Regions from separate parts of the Geodermatophilus sp. SYSU D00525 genome, predicted to be linked through region 2. Evidence: riboswitches for the same ligand, from Rfam matches in the RefSeq annotation. Region 2 holds a riboswitch; the other holds the start of a gene.

Region 1 (4,400 bases), on a different contig from region 2:
CGGTCCGCGCCGGGGACCTGGACACCGCGCTGCTCGACCGGTTCGCCGCCGCCTGGGAGCCGCCCGCCGTCCCCGACGACGCCGTCCTCGCCGCCGCCGCGCACGTGTGGCTGGCCACCTGGGCCGCCGCCGACCCGGCCGACCCGTGGAGCACGCCCACCGGCTTCCGCGCCGGCGCGCCGTCCGCGCCGTTCACCGTCCGGCTGGAGGCCGGCGGGCGGCAGCGGACGGTGACGCTGACCGGCACGCCGGCCGCCGCGCGCGCCGGCCTCGACGGCGCCGACGCCGGCCCGCTGAGCTGCGCGCCCGAGGACGGCGGCCTGGCGCTGGTCCGCGACGGCGTGCGCTCGCACTGCCGGGTGGCCGAGGACGGCGACGCGCTGTTCGTGCACGCCGGCGGCGCGGACTGGCCGCTGCGGCGGGCCCGGCGGCTGGTGCTGCGGCCGGACGCCGCCGCGCACGCCCCCGAGCTGACCAGCCCGATGCCCGGCACGGTGATCGCCACCCCGGCGTCCGGCGGGCAGACCGTCGGCGCGGGTGACCCGGTGGTCGTCGTCGAGGCGATGAAGATGGAGCACACGCTGCGCGCCCCGGCCGACGGCGTCGTCGACCTGCTCGTCGCCCCCGGCGACCGCGTGGCGCTCGACCAGGTGCTGGCCCGGCTGATCCCGGCCTGAGCCGCGGGGCGCAGGATGCCCGGCATGGTGCTGGGGCTGCGTCGACCGGTCGTGCAGGCGCCGATGGCCGGCGGGCCGTCGACGGTGGAGCTGGCCGCGGCGGTGTCGGAGGCCGGCGGCCTGGGATTCCTCGCCGCCGGCTACCGGACGCCGGAGGCGGTGCGCGAGGAGGTCCGCGCCGTCCGGGCGCGGACCGGGGAGCGGTTCGGCGTCAACGTCTTCGTCCCCGGGCCGCCCGCCGACGAGGGTGCCCTGCGCCGCTACGCCGAGCGGCTGCGGCCCGAGGCGCGGCGGTGGGGCGTGGACCTGGGCGAGCCCCACGCCGACGACGACGCGTGGGAGGCCAAGGTCGCGGTCCTCGCCGAGGAGCGGGTGCCGGTGGTGTCGTTCGCCTTCGGCCTGCCGCGGCCGGACATGGTCGCCGCGCTGCACGACGCCGGCGCCACCGTGCTGGTCACCGTCACCTCGCCGGAGGACGCGCTCGCCGCCCGCGACGCCGGCGCGGACGCCCTGGTGGTGCAGGGCGTCGAGGCCGGCGGGCACCGCGGCGGGCTCCGCGACGAGGACGGCGCGGGCGAGTACGGGCTGCTGCCGCTGCTGCGGCTGGTCGCCCGGGCGGTGGACCTGCCGATGGTCGCGGCCGGCGGGATCGCCGACGGCCCCGCGGTGGCCGCGGTGCTCGTCGCCGGGGCGGAGGCCGCGCAGCTGGGCACGGCGTTCCTCCTGTGCCCCGAGGCGGGGACCGGCGCCGCGCACCGGGCGGCGCTGGGCGCCGGCCGGCCGACGGCGCTCACCCGGGCGTTCAGCGGCCGGCGCGCCCGCGGGCTGGTGAACCGCTTCCTCGCCGAGCACACCGCCGCGGCCCCGGCCGCGTACCCGCAGGTCCACCACCTGACGACGCCGCTGCGCGCGGCGGCCCGGCAGGCCGGCGACCCGGAGGCCATCAGCACGTGGGCGGGGCAGGCGTACCCGCTGGCCGAGGCGCTGCCCGCCGGGGAGCTGGTCGCCCGCCTCGCCGACGACGCCGCGGCCGCCCTCGCGCACCCCCGGCCCGGCGCCTCCTGACCTGGCGCTAGGGTTCCGCGCAGGCTCACGAGAGGCAGCGACAAGTACCTGGCTGGCTGCCCGGCAACCTCTCCTCCGTCCGAGGTGCTCCCAGGGGAAGAGCCGGCCGTGCGGCGTCCGCCGCGCGGCAAGACGGAGCCCTCCGTGCGCCGCGGGGTCTCCGCGAGCGAGAGGAGACGGCGCCGTGCCCGACCAGCAGAGCTGGAGCTTCGAGACCCGGCAGATCCACGCCGGGACCAGCCCCGACCCCACGACCGGGGCCCGCGCCCTGCCGATCTACGCGACCACCAGCTACCAGTTCCGCGACGCCCAGCACGCCGCCGACCTGTTCGCGCTGGCCGAGATGGGCAACATCTACACGCGGATCATGAACCCGACGCAGGACGCGCTCGAGCAGCGCGTGGCCTCGCTCGAGGGCGGCGTCGCCGCGCTCGCGGTGGCCAGCGGCCAGGCCGCCGAGACCCTGGCGATCCTCAACGTCGCCGAGGCCGGCAGCCACGTCGTCGCGTCGGCGTCGCTGTACGGCGGCACCTACAACCTGCTGCACCACTCGCTGCCCAAGCTCGGCGTCGAGGTGTCCTTCGTCGAGGACCCCGACGACCCGGAGAACTGGCAGTCGCTGGTCCGCGAGAACACCAAGGCGTTCTACGGGGAGTCGATCGGCAACCCGAAGGGCGACGTCCTCGACATCTCCGCGGTGTCGGAGGTGGCGCACCGCAACGGCGTGCCGCTGATCGTCGACAACACCATCGCCACGCCGTTCCTCGTCCGCCCGCTCGAGCACGGCGCCGACGTCGTCGTCCACTCGGCCACCAAGTACCTGGGCGGCCACGGCACCGCGATCGCCGGGGTCATCGTCGACGGCGGGAACTTCGACTGGACCCGCGGCCGGTTCCCCGGCTTCACCACGCCGGACCCGACCTACCACGGCGTCGTCTACGCCGACCTGGGCGCCCCGGCCTACGCGCTCAAGGCCCGGGTGCAGCTGCTGCGCGACCTCGGCCCGGCGATCAGCCCGTTCAACGCCTGGCTGGTCGTGCAGGGCATCGAGACGCTGTCGCTGCGCATGGAGCGGCACGTGGCCAACGCCCAGCGGGTGGCCGAGTTCCTCGAGGCGCACGACGAGGTGGAGTCGGTGCACTACGCCGGCCTGCCGTCCTCGCCGTGGCACGCCGCCCAGCAGCGCTACGCCCCCCGTGGGGCCGGCGCGGTGCTGGCGTTCGAGATCCGCGGCGGCGTCGAGGCGGGCAAGCGCTTCGTCGAGGCGCTGGAGCTGCACAGCCACGTGGCCAACATCGGCGACGTCCGCAGCCTGGTCATCCACCCGGCGTCGACGACGCACTCGCAGCTCACGCCGGAGGAACAGCGGACCACCGGCGTCACGCCCGGCCTGGTGCGCCTGGCCGCCGGCCTGGAGGGGATCGAGGACATTCTCGCCGACCTCGAGGCCGGGTTCCGCGCCGCGAAGGGCGCCTGACGTGGGCGGGGTGCGGGACCTCCCGGGGTCCCGCACCCCGCCGCGCACCGGCGGGTGGCGCGACGGCGACCCCGCCGGGGACCGGCTGTTCCTCGACCTGGACGGACCGGTCCGGCTCGAACGCGGCGGGGTGCTGCCCGGCGTCCGGGTGGCCTACGAGACCTGGGGCACGCTCGCCCCCGACGGCGGCAACGCGGTGCTGGTCGAGCACGCGCTCACCGGCGACAGCCACGTCACCGGCCCCGCGGGGCCCGGCCACCCGACGCCGGGCTGGTGGGCGTCGCTGGTCGGGCCGGGCGCGGCGCTGGACACCGACCGGTTCTTCGTCGTCTGCGCCAACGTGCTCGGCGGGTGCCAGGGGACGACCGGGCCGTCCTCGACCGCGCCCGACCGCCGGCCGTGGGGGCAACGGTTCCCCGAGGTGACCGTCGGCGACCAGGTGCTGGTCGAGGCGGCGCTCGCCGACACGCTCGGCGTCGACCGCTGGGCCGCCGTCGTCGGCGGGTCGATGGGCGGGATGCGGGCGCTGGAGTGGGCGGTCGCGCTGCCCGACCGGGTGGCCGGGCTGTTCTTCCTCGCCTCGGGCGCGGCGGCCACCGCCGACCAGATCGGCACCCAGACCACCCAGCAGGCCGCGATCCGCGCCGACCCGGTCGCCGGGCTCGGCGTCGCCCGGCGGATCGCGCACCTGACCTACCGCAGCGCGTTCGAGCTGGAGGAGCGGTTCGGCGCGACCGTGCAGGCCGACGGCCGGTTCGCCGTCGCCTCCTACCTCGACCACCACGCCGACAAGCTCACCCGCCGGTTCGACGCCGGCAGCTACCTGGTGCTCACCGAGGCGATGAACACCTGGGACGTCGGCCGCGGCCGGGGCGGGGTCGAGGCGGCGCTGGCCCGGGTGACCGCGCGGGCGGTGGTGGCCGGCGTCGACTCCGACCGGCTCTACCCCCTGGAGCTGCAGCGGCGGGTGGCCGACGCACTCGGCGTGCCGCTGCGGGTGGTGACCTCGCCGTACGGGCACGACGGCTTCCTCATCGAGGCCGGCCCTGTCGGCGCGCTCCTCCGCGAGCTGCTCGACGCCTGACCCGTCCCCCGGTCGAGATCGCGCGATCTCGCACGCTCCCCCGGCCCCGGGCGTGCGAGATCCCGCGATCTCGACAGACTGGGGCCGTGGACGACGA
Region 2 (4,400 bases):
ACGCGCGGCGGCCCTGCAGGCGCTGGTGGGCTCGGGCGTCGCCGTCGACCAGTTCACGCCGCGCCGCCGCCTGGAGGACGCGTTCCTGGCACTCGTGGGGGAGTCGTGACCGCGACCGAGCACGTCCAGCCCACCGGCGCCGTCGCCGGCTACCGGCCCGAGCGGACGCTGCGGCTGTCGGTGGAGCTCCGCCGGCAGTTCAAGCGGCGCCGCACGATCGGCGTCTTCGTGGCGATGGTGGCGCTGCCGCTGGTGCTCATCGCGGCGCTGCAGCTGGGCGCGAGCGAGGAGGCGCAGACCAACAGCCGGATCAACCTGGTCGACGTCGCCACCGCCAGCGGGCTGAACTTCACGCTGTTCGTGCTGTTCGCGACGACGTCGTTCTTCCTCGTCGTGGTCTACGCGCTGTTCTTCGGCGACACGGTGGCCAGCGAGGCGCAGTGGGGCTCGCTGCGCTACACGCTGGCCACGCCGGTGCCCCGGACGCGGCTGCTCCGGCAGAAGTGGCTCGCGGCGCTGGTCCAGTCGGTGGGCGCGCTGCTCACCCTCGCCGTCGTCGCGGTGGTCGCCGGCGGCCTCGCGTTCGGGTTCGGCGAGATCGAGACGCCGATCGGGGTGACCCTGTCGCAGGGCGAGGGGTTCCTCCGGCTGGCCGGGATGCTCGGCTACCTCGCCGTGCACCTGCTCGTCGTCGGCACGCTGGCGTTCTGGCTGTCCACGGTCACCGACGCGCCGCTGGCCGCCGTCGGCGGGGCGGTGTTCACGACGGTCGTGTTCGCCATCCTCGACCAGGTCGAGCAGCTCGGGTCGATCCGCGACTGGTTCCCCACCGCGGAGGAGTTCGCCTGGACCGACCTGCTGCAGACACCGGTCGACTCCTCGGACCTGTTCCGCGGCGTGGTCCAGTCGCTGGTCTACGCCGCGGTCTTCACCGCGCTGGGCTTCCGCCACTTCACCCGGCGCGACGTCACGAGCTAGAGCGAGGCTCTGACCGCCTGGGCCCAGCCGACGCCCATCGCCTCGTCGGTCACCGACACGTTGGGGACGGCGCCCAGCAGCCCGGCCATGCCCTCGACGTCCGCGCCGTTGGCGGTGATCCACAACCGGCCGACGGCGGGCGCCATCTCCAGGTCGCTGACGCTGTCGCCGATCGCGACGGCGTCCGCGGGGTCGACGCCGCGCCGCTCGAGGTCCCACGCGATCGCCGCGCCCTTGGAGATGCCGCGCGGCATCAGGTGGTAGACGCGGGCCAGCTGTCCCTCCGGCGCCAGCTGCAGCCGGGCCGAGGCGGGGATCGCGCCGTTGTCCTTGAGCGTCAGCCAGCCGAACCCGCGCTCGGCCAGCCACGCGTCGACGGCGAGCGGGTCGACGAACCCGCGCAGCAGCGCGTCGCCGTCGTGCGTGGTGTGCCAGGGCGCGTGCCACTCCAGCCGGCCGGGGTGGGCGGCGCACAGCGCGTCGACGACGCCGAGCTCGGCCATCACGTCCATCGGCGTGCGGCCCGCGTACTCGGCGGGCAGCTCGCCGGTCAGCCCGTGCCGCTCCCGGCCGCCCTTCCACGTCACCAGCGAGCCCAGCTCGGCGATCGCGCCGTCGGCGGCGAAGATCCGCCCCGCCTCGGTGACCTGGTCGGCGGTGCGCCCGCTGACGATCACCAGCGCGACCCCCGCGGTGTGCAGCTCCAGCAGGGCCGCGGCCGGCTCGGCGGTGGGGGAACCGTCGGCCGCGTGCCAGAACGACCCCCGCGGTCCGACCATCGTGCCGTCGAGGTCGGTGTAGACGATGCGCGCAGCCACGGCGCCCAGCATGGCCGGGGCCCGGGGCGGTCCCGGCAGCCGGGTAGAGTCGGGCCCGTTCCACTCATCCAGAGGGGCAGAGGGACACGGCCCGGTGAAGCCCCGGCAACCGCGCTCGCGCGAGCGGCGAGAGGTGCCAATTCCGTCCCGCGCGGCTCGACGGCCCGACGCGGGGAAGATGAGGAGGTAGTCGTCGCATGACCCTGACCGCTCCCGGTTCCCTCCAGGCCGACTCCGCCGCCGGCGGCCCGGTCGCCCCGAGCCCCGCCCGCGGCCTCGTCTGTCGCAACTGCGGCGCCACCTTCGGCCTGATCGCCGAGCACGCCTGCGCGCAGTGCTTCGGCCCGCTCGAGGTCGACTACGACCCCGAGCTGATGGCCGCCGTCACCCGCGAGCAGATCGAGGCCGGCCCGCAGAACATCTGGCGCTACGCCGCGCTGCTGCCGGTGGGCCAGGACCCGGGCGACCGGGTCAGCCTCGATCCCGGCATGACCCCGCTCGTGCGCGCCGACCGGCTCGCCGCCGAGCTCGGCCTCACCGGCGGGCTGTGGGTCAAGGACGACTCGGCCAACCCCACCCACTCGTTCAAGGACCGCGTGGTGAGCCTCGCCGCCACCGCCGCCCGGGGGCTGGGCTACCGCAGGATCGCCGCGGCCTCGACCGGCAACCTGGCCAACTCGGTGGCCGCCCACGCCGCCCGCGCCGGCCTGCCGTCGTTCGTGTTCATCCCGTCCGACCTCGAGCCGGGCAAGGTCGTGCAGTCGGCGGTCTACGGCCAGACGCTGGTCGCCGTCGACGGCTCCTACGACGACGTCAACCGGCTGACCAGCGAGCTCGCCGAGACCGACGAGTTCGAGGACACCGCGTTCGTCAACCAGAACGTGCGGCCCTACTACGCCGAGGGCTCGAAGACGATGGGCTACGAGATCGCCGAGCAGCTCGGCTGGCGGATCCCGGCCCAGGTCGTCATCCCCATGGCCTCGGGCTCGCTGCTCACCAAGGTGGACAAGGCCTGGCGGGAGCTGGTGAAGGCGGGGATCGTCGCGGACACCGAGTGGCGGGTCTTCGGCGCCCAGTCGGCCGGCTGCGACCCGATCGCCACCGCCTTCGACAACGGCTGGGACGTCGTCAAGCCGGTCAAGCCCACCGGCATCGCCAAGTCGCTGAACATCGGCAACCCCGCCGACGGCCCGTACGCGCTCGACGCCATCCGCCGCACCGGCGGCGCCGTCGGCCGGGTCGGCGACGAGCAGATCGTCCAGGGCATCCGCGACCTCGCCCGCACCACCGGCGTCTTCGCCGAGACCGCCGGCGGCGTGACCGTGGCGGTGCTGCGGCAGCTGGTCGAGGACGGCCGGCTCGACCCGACCAGGGAGACCGTCGTCCTCAACACCGGTGAGGGCCTCAAGACCCTCGACCCGCTGCTGCCGGTCGTCGGCTTCACCCACCGCGTGGAGCCCTCGCTGCGGTCGGTCCGGTCCGCGGGGCTCATCGGCTGACCCCCGGCGGGGGCGTAGGCTCGCCGGCGACGTCGATCCGGCGGGTGACATCCCGCCCGATCGTCCCCGAGTCGTGTGTCCAGGATCTCCCCACGGCGGCGTGCCTGTTGTACCGTCTCGCGCGGTCGTCAGTTCCACGCACGTGTCCGACGGGCGGAAGAGCTGTACCCCGGTCCCCGGATCACGGGGACCGTCCGCACGCACCAACGTGGGAGCACACGTGGCACAGGGCACCGTGAAGTGGTTCAACGCCGAGAAGGGCTTCGGCTTCATCGCCGTCGACGGCGGCCAGGACGTCTTCGTCCACTACTCGGCCATCCAGATGGACGGCTACAAGAGCCTCGACGAGGGCCAGCGGGTCGTCTTCGAGGTCGTCCAGGGCGAGAAGGGCCCCCAGGCCGACGGCGTCCGCGTCGCCTGAGCTCCTCCGTACCCCCGTGCTGCGGCCCGGTTCCCTCCGTGGGAGCCGGGCCGCAGCCGTTCCCGGCCCACCGGTCAGCTGGGCGCCGTCACTGCTGGCCGCCCACGCCGCGGTCCTCGTCCTGCTGTCGGCCGTCTCCGGGGTCCTGCACCTCTCCGGGGTGCGCAGCGGCGGCCAGGACGACGCCGGCCGGTGGACCGGACCGCCGCTCGTGGTCCCCGTGGCGACGTGGGCGCTCGCGCTGCTCGTCGTCGTGGTGGTGGCGCGCGCGGTCGGGCCGCGGCGCCCCGGCCGGCTCGGGCACTGGCTGGCCGGCACGGCGTGCTGGGCGGTCCTGCCGTGGACCTGGCTGGCGACCGGCCTGACCGCCTCCCACCCCGAGAGCGGCTGGGTGTGGGTGACCGTCATCGGGTTCTCCGGCTACGGCTGGTCCTGGCTGGTCCCCCTCCTGCTCTTCGGGGCCGCGTTCACCGCCGTCCTGGCGCGGTTCGCCGACTGACCCACGCGGGAACAGGCGCCACCCACCCCCCGTTCTTGCACTCGGCAGGGGCGAGTGCCAGACTTCCGGTTGGCACTCGACAGTGCCGAGTGCCAATCAGGTCGGAACGGTGAGGCACAGGAGCGCGGGCCACATGGGAGCCCGCCGCGCCGGTGTCGTCCGTCGCGGGCGCCGGTCCCGGCCGT

Evidence for each region. Region 2 has a riboswitch for S-adenosylmethionine ahead of thrC (threonine synthase). Riboswitches for the same ligand answer to the same signal wherever they lie in the genome.
Region 1: it holds a riboswitch for S-adenosylmethionine, as region 2 does, so the genes downstream of both, ACI796_RS17725 (bifunctional o-acetylhomoserine/o-acetylserine sulfhydrylase) here and thrC (threonine synthase) in region 2, are expected to answer to the same signal.

The regions. Positions count from the first base shown of each region.
Region 1 is NZ_JBJGZK010000023.1:53,870-58,269, reverse strand. It holds gene ACI796_RS17735 (acetyl/propionyl/methylcrotonyl-CoA carboxylase subunit alpha) at 1-677, shown strand, start outside; gene ACI796_RS17730 (NAD(P)H-dependent flavin oxidoreductase) at 702-1,742, shown strand; SAM riboswitch class IV at 1,766-1,882, shown strand; gene ACI796_RS17725 (bifunctional o-acetylhomoserine/o-acetylserine sulfhydrylase) at 1,927-3,219, shown strand; gene metX (homoserine O-acetyltransferase MetX) at 3,230-4,303, shown strand; gene ACI796_RS17715 (threonine aldolase family protein) at 4,390-4,400, shown strand, end outside.
Region 2 is NZ_JBJGZK010000025.1:14,139-18,538, reverse strand. It holds gene ACI796_RS18215 (alpha/beta fold hydrolase) at 1-109, shown strand, start outside; gene ACI796_RS18210 (ABC transporter permease) at 106-978, shown strand; gene ACI796_RS18205 (HAD family hydrolase) at 975-1,796, opposite strand; SAM riboswitch class I at 1,858-1,981, shown strand; gene thrC (threonine synthase) at 1,994-3,295, shown strand; gene ACI796_RS18195 (cold-shock protein) at 3,516-3,716, shown strand; gene ACI796_RS18190 (hypothetical protein) at 3,733-4,215, shown strand.